DNA from 4 places in the Phytobacter diazotrophicus genome. Region 2 is predicted to be linked to each of the others. Evidence: predicted binding sites of a transcription regulator. Region 2 holds the regulator's gene; each other region holds the start of a gene.
The links. The regulator Fur, encoded in region 2, represses iron uptake genes when iron is present. The targets are predictions, from matches to a motif close to ATAATAATGAGAACNACTATCAA.

Region 1 (2,202 bases), 1.6 Mb from region 2:
CCTGTCGCTGCGCACATTACACCGTCAACTGAAGCAATATACCGGCCTGACGCCGCAGCGTTATCTCAACCGGCTGCGTCTGATTAAGGCGCGCCATATGCTGCGCCACAGCGATGATAGTGTTACAGATATCGCCTTTCGCTGCGGTTTCGGCGACAGTAACCACTTTTCTACCCTGTTTCGCCGGGAATTCGACTGGTCCCCACGCGATATTCGCCAGGGGCGCGATGTGCAACTGCAATAGCGGTAACGAGAAGGCTATCACCGATTTTTCGCCGAAGATCAGCTAATAGTTATCGGTTGTCTTCGGCCGAGGTGATGTTGTGGGAAGCCAGTTAATTCTTCGTAAAGCGGATTTTTTCCCCCGGGCGGGGCAGGCGGTGGCCGTGGCGGACCGCTATCCGCAAAACGTGTTTGCCGAACATACTCACGAGTTTTGCGAGCTGGTGCTGGTCTGGCGCGGCAACGGTTTGCATATCCTCAATGACCGTCCCTACCGCATTACCCGTGGCGATCTGTTTTATATCCGCGCGGAAGACAAACACTCCTACGCCTCCGTCAACGATTTGGTGCTGCAAAATATCATCTACTGCCCGGACCGTCTGACCCTTAATCTCGACTGGGCGGGACATATTCCAGGGCTGAGCGGCGAAGAGTGGACGCCGCACTGGCGTCTGGGGAGCACCGGCATGGCCCAGGCAAGACAGGTCATCACCCAACTGGAGCAAGAGAGTACCAAAGCCGATGCGCTGGCAAACAATATGGCCGAGGTGCTCTTCGCCCAACTGGTGATGACGCTCACACGCCATCGTTTTGCGGTCGACAACCTGGCCGCCACCCATAGCGAAGCCCTGCTCGATAAGTTGATTACCGCGCTTACGGGCAGCCTTAATCGCACTTTCATGCTGGAGCGCTTCTGCGATCAGGAGCAGTGCAGTGAGCGTGCGCTGCGCCAACAATTTCGCGCGCAAACCGGAATGACCATCAATAATTACCTGCGTCAGTTGCGTATTTGCCATGCACAGTATCTGTTGCAGCACACGGAATTGCTGATTGGTGAAGTGTCTACGCGCTGTGGTTTTGAAGACAGTAACTATTTCTCGGTCGTTTTTACCCGCGAAACCGGCATGACGCCCAGCCAGTGGCGACAGCGTCGTAACGAAGCGGCTTAGGAAGGGCCTGTTCTGCGATAACACAGGACACGTACACCGGCCCATTGCCAGCCACTGATCCCCCCGCTTTGATGCTCCACCGTTTTTATGATGGCAAGTTAACCAGTCACTTCATTTGTGTGTAGCGTCGGGCGATTTTTTCGTCCGTCGTTGCGCTATGCCTCTTGTCGGCACGGGTTCATAACAGAATGTTATAACCATATTAAAACTACGGCATTGATAAACATTTTCAATATCATTTAACTAACTATAATGAACCAACTGATTACGCGGCGTTAACATACCTGCCGCCCGACAATAATGGAGATTAGTATGAGCTATACACTGCCATCCCTGCCTTACGCGTACGATGCACTTGAACCTCATTTCGACAAGAAGACGATGGAAATCCATCACACTAAACACCACCAGACTTATGTAAACAATGCGAACGCAGCGCTGGAAAGCCTGCCAGAATTCGCCAGTCTGTCTGCTGAAGAGCTGATCACCAAACTGGACCAACTGCCGGCTGACAAAAAAACCGTACTGCGTAACAACGCGGGCGGCCATGCTAACCACAGCTTCTTCTGGAAAGGCCTGAAAAAAGGCACCACCCTGCAGGGCGACCTGAAAGCGGCTATCGAACGTGACTTCGGTTCCGTTGACAACTTCAAAGCTGAATTCGAAAAAGCAGCGGCTACCCGCTTTGGTTCTGGCTGGGCGTGGCTGGTGCTGAAAGGCGACAAACTGTCTGTTGTGTCTACTGCTAACCAGGACTCCCCGCTGATGGGTGAAGCGATTTCCGGCGCATCCGGCTTCCCGATCGTGGGCCTGGACGTGTGGGAACACGCTTACTACCTGAAATTCCAGAACCGCCGCCCGGACTACATCAAAGAGTTCTGGAACGTGGTGAACTGGGATGAAGCGGCGGCACGTTTCGCTGCGAAGAAATAATTTCATTTAGCCCGTTCTTACGGGCAAACCAGGCCCCTGCTGGCATCGTCAGCGGGGGCTTTTTTATATTTGTCGGTCAGTCCCTGAAATAAAAAGA
Region 2 (2,202 bases):
AACGCCGAGGCTGTCGACGCGCTAAACGCGCTGGCGGATGCGCGGGAAATGAGCCGGAGCGAATTGATTGAAGAGATGTTACTGGCTCAGCTTAACGCGCTGAACGACCAGGAAATCCTCTGAATTATCGCAAAAATTCACTTTCATGTTGCACAGAGTGCAGTCTTGCGTGATTGCAGTTTCCGCGTGCTTCTCTGATCTGCTATGATTGCCCTTATCCGTGGGCCAATCGCCACCACCATATCATTAAGTTTCAAGAGGTTATTTTACTCATGGCAATCACAGGCATTTTTTTCGGCAGCGATACCGGTAATACCGAAAACATCGCAAAGATGATCCAGGCTCAACTTGGTAAAGATGTTGCCGATGTGCATGACATTGCTAAAAGCAGCAAAGAGGATCTGGAAGGTTACGACATCCTGCTGCTTGGCATTCCGACCTGGTATTATGGTGAAGCACAGTGTGACTGGGATGACTTTTTCCCGACGCTGGAAGATATCGATTTTAACGGCAAACTGGTTGCTCTGTTTGGCTGTGGCGATCAGGAAGACTACGCAGAGTACTTCTGTGACGCGCTGGGCACCATTCGCGACATTATTGAACCGCGCGGCGCAACTATCGTAGGCCACTGGCCGACCGAAGGTTACCATTTTGAAGCGTCAAAAGGTCTGGCAGACGACAACCACTTCGTTGGCCTTGCCATTGACGAAGACCGTCAGCCTGAACTGACCGCTGGCCGCGTCGACAAATGGGTAAAACAGATTTCTGAAGAACTTCACCTGAACGACATCCTCAATGCCTGATGATGTTTGGCGCAACCTGCTGGTTGCGCCGGATTAATAGATAAAAGCGATGGAAATAATTGCTACAATTTTTTAACTTTTTTCTCCAGCGCTGTACAATGGCCCCTGATTAAAACGGCTAGCCCAAAGGACTTTGTAGACGCTACCACGTTTTATAAGCTTACTTTACTTGAGGACTTGCAGTTTTCATTCAGGCATGGCAGTTCTATAATGAGACGCATTATCCCAGGTGCATTCCTTGTAGCTTCCCGACGGGAAGTGAATCGTTTAGCAACAGGACAGATTCCGCATGACTGACAACAATACCGCATTAAAGAAGGCCGGCCTGAAAGTCACGCTTCCTCGGTTAAAAATCCTGGAAGTGCTTCAGGAGCCGGAGAACCATCATGTCAGTGCGGAAGATCTATATAAGCGCCTGATCGACATGGGCGAAGAGATTGGGCTGGCCACGGTGTACCGTGTACTTAACCAGTTCGACGATGCCGGGATTGTGACCCGCCATAATTTTGAAGGCGGTAAATCCGTCTTCGAACTGACGCAGCAGCATCACCACGACCACTTAATTTGCCTGGATTGCGGCAAAGTGATCGAGTTCAGCGATGACTCTATTGAAGCGCGTCAGCGTGAAATCGCATCTAAGCATGGTATTCGTCTGACGAACCACAGTCTCTACCTGTATGGCCACTGCGCCGAAGGTGACTGCCGTACTGATGAAAACGCGCACGAAGCGGCTGATAAATAATCACCCGCATCGTTATAAAGCCAACCTCCGGGTTGGCTTTTTTATTTTCTGCTTTCACCACACGAAAAAGCCCGCCGAAGCGGGCCCTTTCAGACGGTTAATTTACCGTGTTATGGTGGCGTATCTCCTGCCAGATCTGGTCACAGCGGGATTTTACCGCCTGCCCGTTTCCGGTATGCGTCGCTTCAAGACACTGCTGATAATCCAGGGTGCGCACGCTCTCCTCCTGCGCAAATTGCTGGTGCGCTTTCTCTTTGCGCAGGACATCCAGCACACTTCTGCACGCCGCTGTTTTTTCCGGAGAACCTTCTGCCGTAGTAATACAGGCGCTATAAGCCTCTTTTAATCGCGCATCTTCCTTTGGTGCCTGCGGCTGTTGCACACAGGCGGCAAGCCCCAGCGTCATCAGGGCTAGCAATATCGGTTTCGTCATCATGGCATTCCCTCGCATTAGAAAATATTCAGGGGCGCAATGACGATAAACTTCACGTCACGTTCGTCCTGGAAGATGTTGTTATATCCACCGCCCCAACTCGGGATATTGGAATGGTTATCATATTGGGTGAAATGCAGCTTGAATAAGGTGCCTTTTGCCATCCCTTCCTGCACCGTGTAAAGCAGGTCAAGGCTGTACGCCGACTCTTTGATGGAATTTCC
Region 3 (2,202 bases), 2.1 Mb from region 2:
GCTGTTGCAGGAAAAGGTATTAGGAGCAATTGCGGGTTACGTCGGATTCGCGGCACTTTATTGGGGGTATCGCTCCCTACGTAATAAGGAAGGACTCGGCTATGGTGATGTGAAATTTCTGGCAGCACTGGGTGCCTGGCATGGCTGGGAAGCCTTACCCTTGCTTGTCTTTGTTGCCGCATCACTTGCGTCCGGAGTCGCCTGCCTTATGTCCATAAGACGCAGAAGCATGCAGATAATAAAAAACCCGCTGCCTTTTGGTCCATTCCTGGCGGGCGCGGGTTTGTTCATGTCTTACCAAAGCATCTTTAGGACGATGGTTAATCTTGAACCTTGATTTGTGACTGGAGATAGTTCTGCAAACCAATCTTGCCGATAAGGTCCAGCTCGGTTTCCAGCCAGTCAATATGGCCTTCTTCATCGGCCAGGATTTCAATCATCATGTCCCGGCTGACATAATCATGCACACTGTCAGCGTAGGCAATGGCTTCACGCAAATCTCTGGCGCCTTCCAGCTCCAGTCGTAAATCGGACTGTAGCATCTCTTCAACGTCTTCACCGATACCGAGTTTGCCCAGATCTTGCAGATTTGGAATGCCTTCAAGAAACAAAATACGCTCGATATATTTATCAGCGTGTTTCATTTCATCGATGGATTCATGATATTCAACATCATTAAGGCGCATCAGGCCCCAGTTCTTGAACATTCTCGCGTGGAGAAAATACTGGTTGATTGCGACAAGCTCGTTTCCCAATAACTTATTGAGATAATTTATAACTTTGACATCACCTTTCATTATAGTCCCTCCGCTTCCACTCATTGAAGCGTAGATCGGGCTACAGGGAAGTCAAAAAAAAGCAGAAGACTCAGGCGGTTTCTTTATATTCCGGGATCTGCAGCAACTCATCCTGCATGATTTCGCGAGCAGCGCGTACACACTTACCACACTGATTTCCCACAGGAATAAACTTGCGCAATTGCTGGAATGATTGAGGATGGAACTGGCGTACAGCCTGGCGAATTTTTTTATCACTTACACCATTACACAAACAAACGTACATAATCACTCCCGTTCAATTTATGCGCAAAGTCTAAATGAGAATAGTTATGATTACAATAGCACAACGATGTTTGTTGGATGGGAAGGTGAGAAAAAATACGTACAAATATGGCGATAGCCAACAAGCAGACAGCAAAAAGGGCGCCTTAGCGCCCTTTTCAATTCAAAACTAATTAACGAATAATTAGCCCAGAACTTTTGCTACAACGCCCGCGCCTACAGTACGGCCGCCTTCACGGATTGCGAAACGCAGACCGTCGTCCATCGCGATCGGGTGGATCAGGGTAACAACCATTTTGATGTTGTCGCCCGGCATTACCATCTCTACGCCTTCCGGCAGTTCGATGGTGCCAGTCACGTCAGTTGTACGGAAGTAGAACTGCGGACGGTAGCCTTTGAAGAACGGAGTATGACGGCCGCCTTCATCTTTGGACAGAATGTACACTTCGGATTCGAACTTGGTGTGCGGCTTGATGGTGCCCGGCTTAGCCAGTACCTGACCACGTTCGATTTCTTCACGTTTGATACCACGCAGCAGAACACCAACGTTCTCACCAGCACGGCCTTCGTCCAGCAGTTTGCGGAACATTTCAACGCCGGTACAGGTAGATTTCGCAGTATCTTTGATACCAACGATTTCAACTTCTTCACCAACTTTGATGATACCGCGCTCTACACGACCGGTAACAACGGTACCACGACCGGAGATGGAGAATACGTCTTCGATCGGCAGCAGGAACGGCTTGTCAATCGCACGCTCTGGTTCCGGGATATAGGTATCCAGGTGGCCAGCCAGTTCGATGATTTTCGCTTCCCACTCAGCTTCGCCTTCCAGCGCTTTCAGAGCAGAACCACGAACGATCGGAGTGTCGTCGCCCGGGAAATCGTACTGAGACAGAAGTTCACGAACTTCCATTTCAACCAGTTCCAGCAACTCTTCGTCATCAACCATGTCGCATTTGTTCAGGAACACGATGATGTACGGAACGCCTACCTGACGACCCAGCAGGATGTGCTCACGAGTCTGCGGCATCGGGCCGTCAGTCGCAGCAACAACCAGGATCGCGCCGTCCATCTGCGCAGCACCGGTGATCATGTTTTTAACATAGTCGGCGTGGCCCGGGCAGTCTACGTGTGCGTA
Region 4 (2,202 bases), 2.4 Mb from region 2:
TTCTCTCGCGAAGGGGCAAATGTATCCATTATCGAAAATGGCAAAACGATCGAAGAGGTCGAAGGCCCTTACGGCGAAGAAGGGATGATCGTCCAACAGTTCTGTCAGTTACCCAGGTTTGGTGACAGCTACACGCTGATTGGCAGTTGGCTTATTAACGATCAACCTGCGGGTATTGGTATTCGTGAAGACCGGGCGTTGATCACCCAGGATCTGTCACGTTTCTATCCGCATATTTTTGTAGAGTAACGTGCGACAGGGACCCTGGGTGCGCTTACCCGGGGCTCCTGAGTCGTAGCCCGGAGAAGGCAACGCTGCATCCGGGAATATCCCGGGGCGCATACGCTTGCCCAGGCTACAAAACCTTAGCCTATCTGCACCGACAACATACTCAGGCTGCCCATTTCCAGACCGTCTACCGGAATCGAGATATTCTCCACCCCATCCCACGCCCCCAGAACATAGAGCAGCGGCAGGAAATGGTCCGGTGTAGGGTTAGAAAGCGAACCACCTTCATGCTCCATATAATTGACCAGCGGATGCTGCCCGATCGGCCCTTTCCATGTCAGGTTATCCTTCACAAATTCGTTGAAAGCGGTCGCCCACGGGTAAGGCGAGCTATCGCCATGCCAGCGTGCCGTACGCAGGTTATGCACCACGTTACCGCTCGCCACCAACATTATGCCTTCATCGCGCAGTGCTGCCAGCTTACGCCCTACTTCCATATGCCATGCCGCCGGTTTGGTACTGTCGATACTCAATTGCACCATCGGGATATCGGCATTCGGATACATTTTGATCAGCACGCCCCAGGAGCCGTGGTCAAAACCCCAGGCTTCTTTATCCAAAGTGACCGGCACGGGTGACAGCAATTCAACCAGACGCTGGGCCAGCGCAGGCGAACCCGGAGCCGGGTAATGGGTGTCGTACAACGCCTGAGGGAATCCCCCAAAGTCATGGATTGTCTGCGGCGCTTCCATCGCGGTTACCCCGGTACCACGCGTAAACCAGTGTGCTGAGACAACCACAATAGCTTTAGGACGCGGCAGTGTTTCGCCAAGCTGAGCCCAGGCGCGGGTATAAACGTTATCTTCCAGAACATTCATCGGGCTGCCGTGGCCCAAAAACAGTGCTGGCATGCGAGGTGCAGACATGATGATATCCTTACTGAGTGTGTCATATTTAATGAACACACATTACGCTTATTCATCGGGTGATGAACTCAGATAAGCATGATGAAGATATTCAGAATTTTTGAATGTAAGAATTGCGTAAAGGTGATGCGGCGGCCTCGCTTTGGAAACCATTAATATTTAACATTAATGAGAAGCATTATCATAAGGAGTGATACATGTCAGCCCCACTGATTCTGACGTTACTTGCCGGCGCTGCTACCTTTATCGGCGCCTTTCTGGGAGTTCTTGGCCAGAAACCGTCAAACCGTGTACTGGCATTTTCGCTGGGATTTGCCGCTGGCATTATGCTGCTTATCTCCCTTATGGAGATGCTGCCAGCCGCACTGGCTACCGAAGGCATGTCACCCATGCTGGGCTATGGCATGTTCGTCATCGGCCTGTTGGGCTACTTTGCCCTTGACCGTATGCTCCCCCATGCACACCCGCAGGATTTAATGCAGGGTTCGTGCTCGCAGCACCCGGTCCCCCGCAAGATCCAACGTACGGCGATCTTATTGACGCTGGGCATCAGCTTGCATAACTTTCCGGAAGGTATTGCCACCTTTGTGACGGCCAGTAACGACCTTGAACTCGGTTTCGGTATTGCCCTGGCGGTAGCCTTGCACAATATTCCAGAAGGTCTTGCGGTTGCCGGACCGGTTTATGCAGCAACCGGTTCAAAACGAACGGCTATTTTTTGGGCGGGAATATCCGGGTTTGCCGAGATTCTCGGTGGGGTTCTTGCCTGGCTGATTCTGGGAAGCCTGGTCTCCCCGATGGTGATGGCGGCAGTCATGGCAGCGGTTGCCGGAATTATGGTCGCGCTCTCTGTTGATGAACTGATGCCGCTGGCTAAAGAGATAGACCCCAACAACAACCCAAGCTATGGCGTGCTTTGCGGGATGTCGGTAATGGGCCTTAGCCTGGTTGCGCTGCAAACGATGGGATTTGGTTAATACAATCAGGCGTTGCTCGCGCCTATTGAGCAACGCCGCTTTCGGAAGCCGCTTCGGGTTTCGCCTGCCCT

Region 1: a site for Fur is predicted at 1,389-1,411, ahead of sodA (superoxide dismutase [Mn]). Genes of this name have one in related genera too.
Region 3: a site for Fur is predicted at 1,097-1,119, ahead of bfd (bacterioferritin-associated ferredoxin). Genes of this name have one in related genera too.
Region 4: a site for Fur is predicted at 1,317-1,339, ahead of zupT (zinc transporter ZupT). Genes of this name have one in related genera too.

What each region holds. Positions count from the first base shown of each region.
Region 1 covers NZ_CM125428.1:5,558,175-5,560,376, reverse strand. The annotation lists gene rhaS (HTH-type transcriptional activator RhaS) at 1-244, shown strand, start outside; gene rhaR (HTH-type transcriptional activator RhaR) at 324-1,172, shown strand; gene sodA (superoxide dismutase [Mn]) at 1,485-2,105, shown strand.
Region 2 covers NZ_CM125428.1:4,006,495-4,008,696, forward strand. The annotation lists gene ybfE (LexA regulated protein) at 1-123, shown strand, start outside; gene fldA (flavodoxin FldA) at 273-803, shown strand; gene fur (ferric iron uptake transcriptional regulator) at 1,093-1,545, shown strand; gene chiQ (ChiQ/YbfN family lipoprotein) at 1,643-1,978, opposite strand; gene chiP (chitoporin ChiP) at 1,996-2,202, opposite strand, start outside.
Region 3 covers NZ_CM125428.1:485,436-487,637, reverse strand. The annotation lists gene ACS0RQ_RS02265 (prepilin peptidase) at 1-337, shown strand, start outside; gene bfr (bacterioferritin) at 321-797, opposite strand; gene bfd (bacterioferritin-associated ferredoxin) at 868-1,062, opposite strand; gene tuf (elongation factor Tu) at 1,246-2,202, opposite strand, start outside.
Region 4 covers NZ_CM125428.1:778,484-780,685, reverse strand. The annotation lists gene ACS0RQ_RS03805 (glutathionylspermidine synthase family protein) at 1-249, shown strand, start outside; gene ygiD (4,5-DOPA-extradiol-dioxygenase) at 366-1,154, opposite strand; gene zupT (zinc transporter ZupT) at 1,352-2,131, shown strand; gene ACS0RQ_RS03790 (hypothetical protein) at 2,154-2,202, opposite strand, start outside.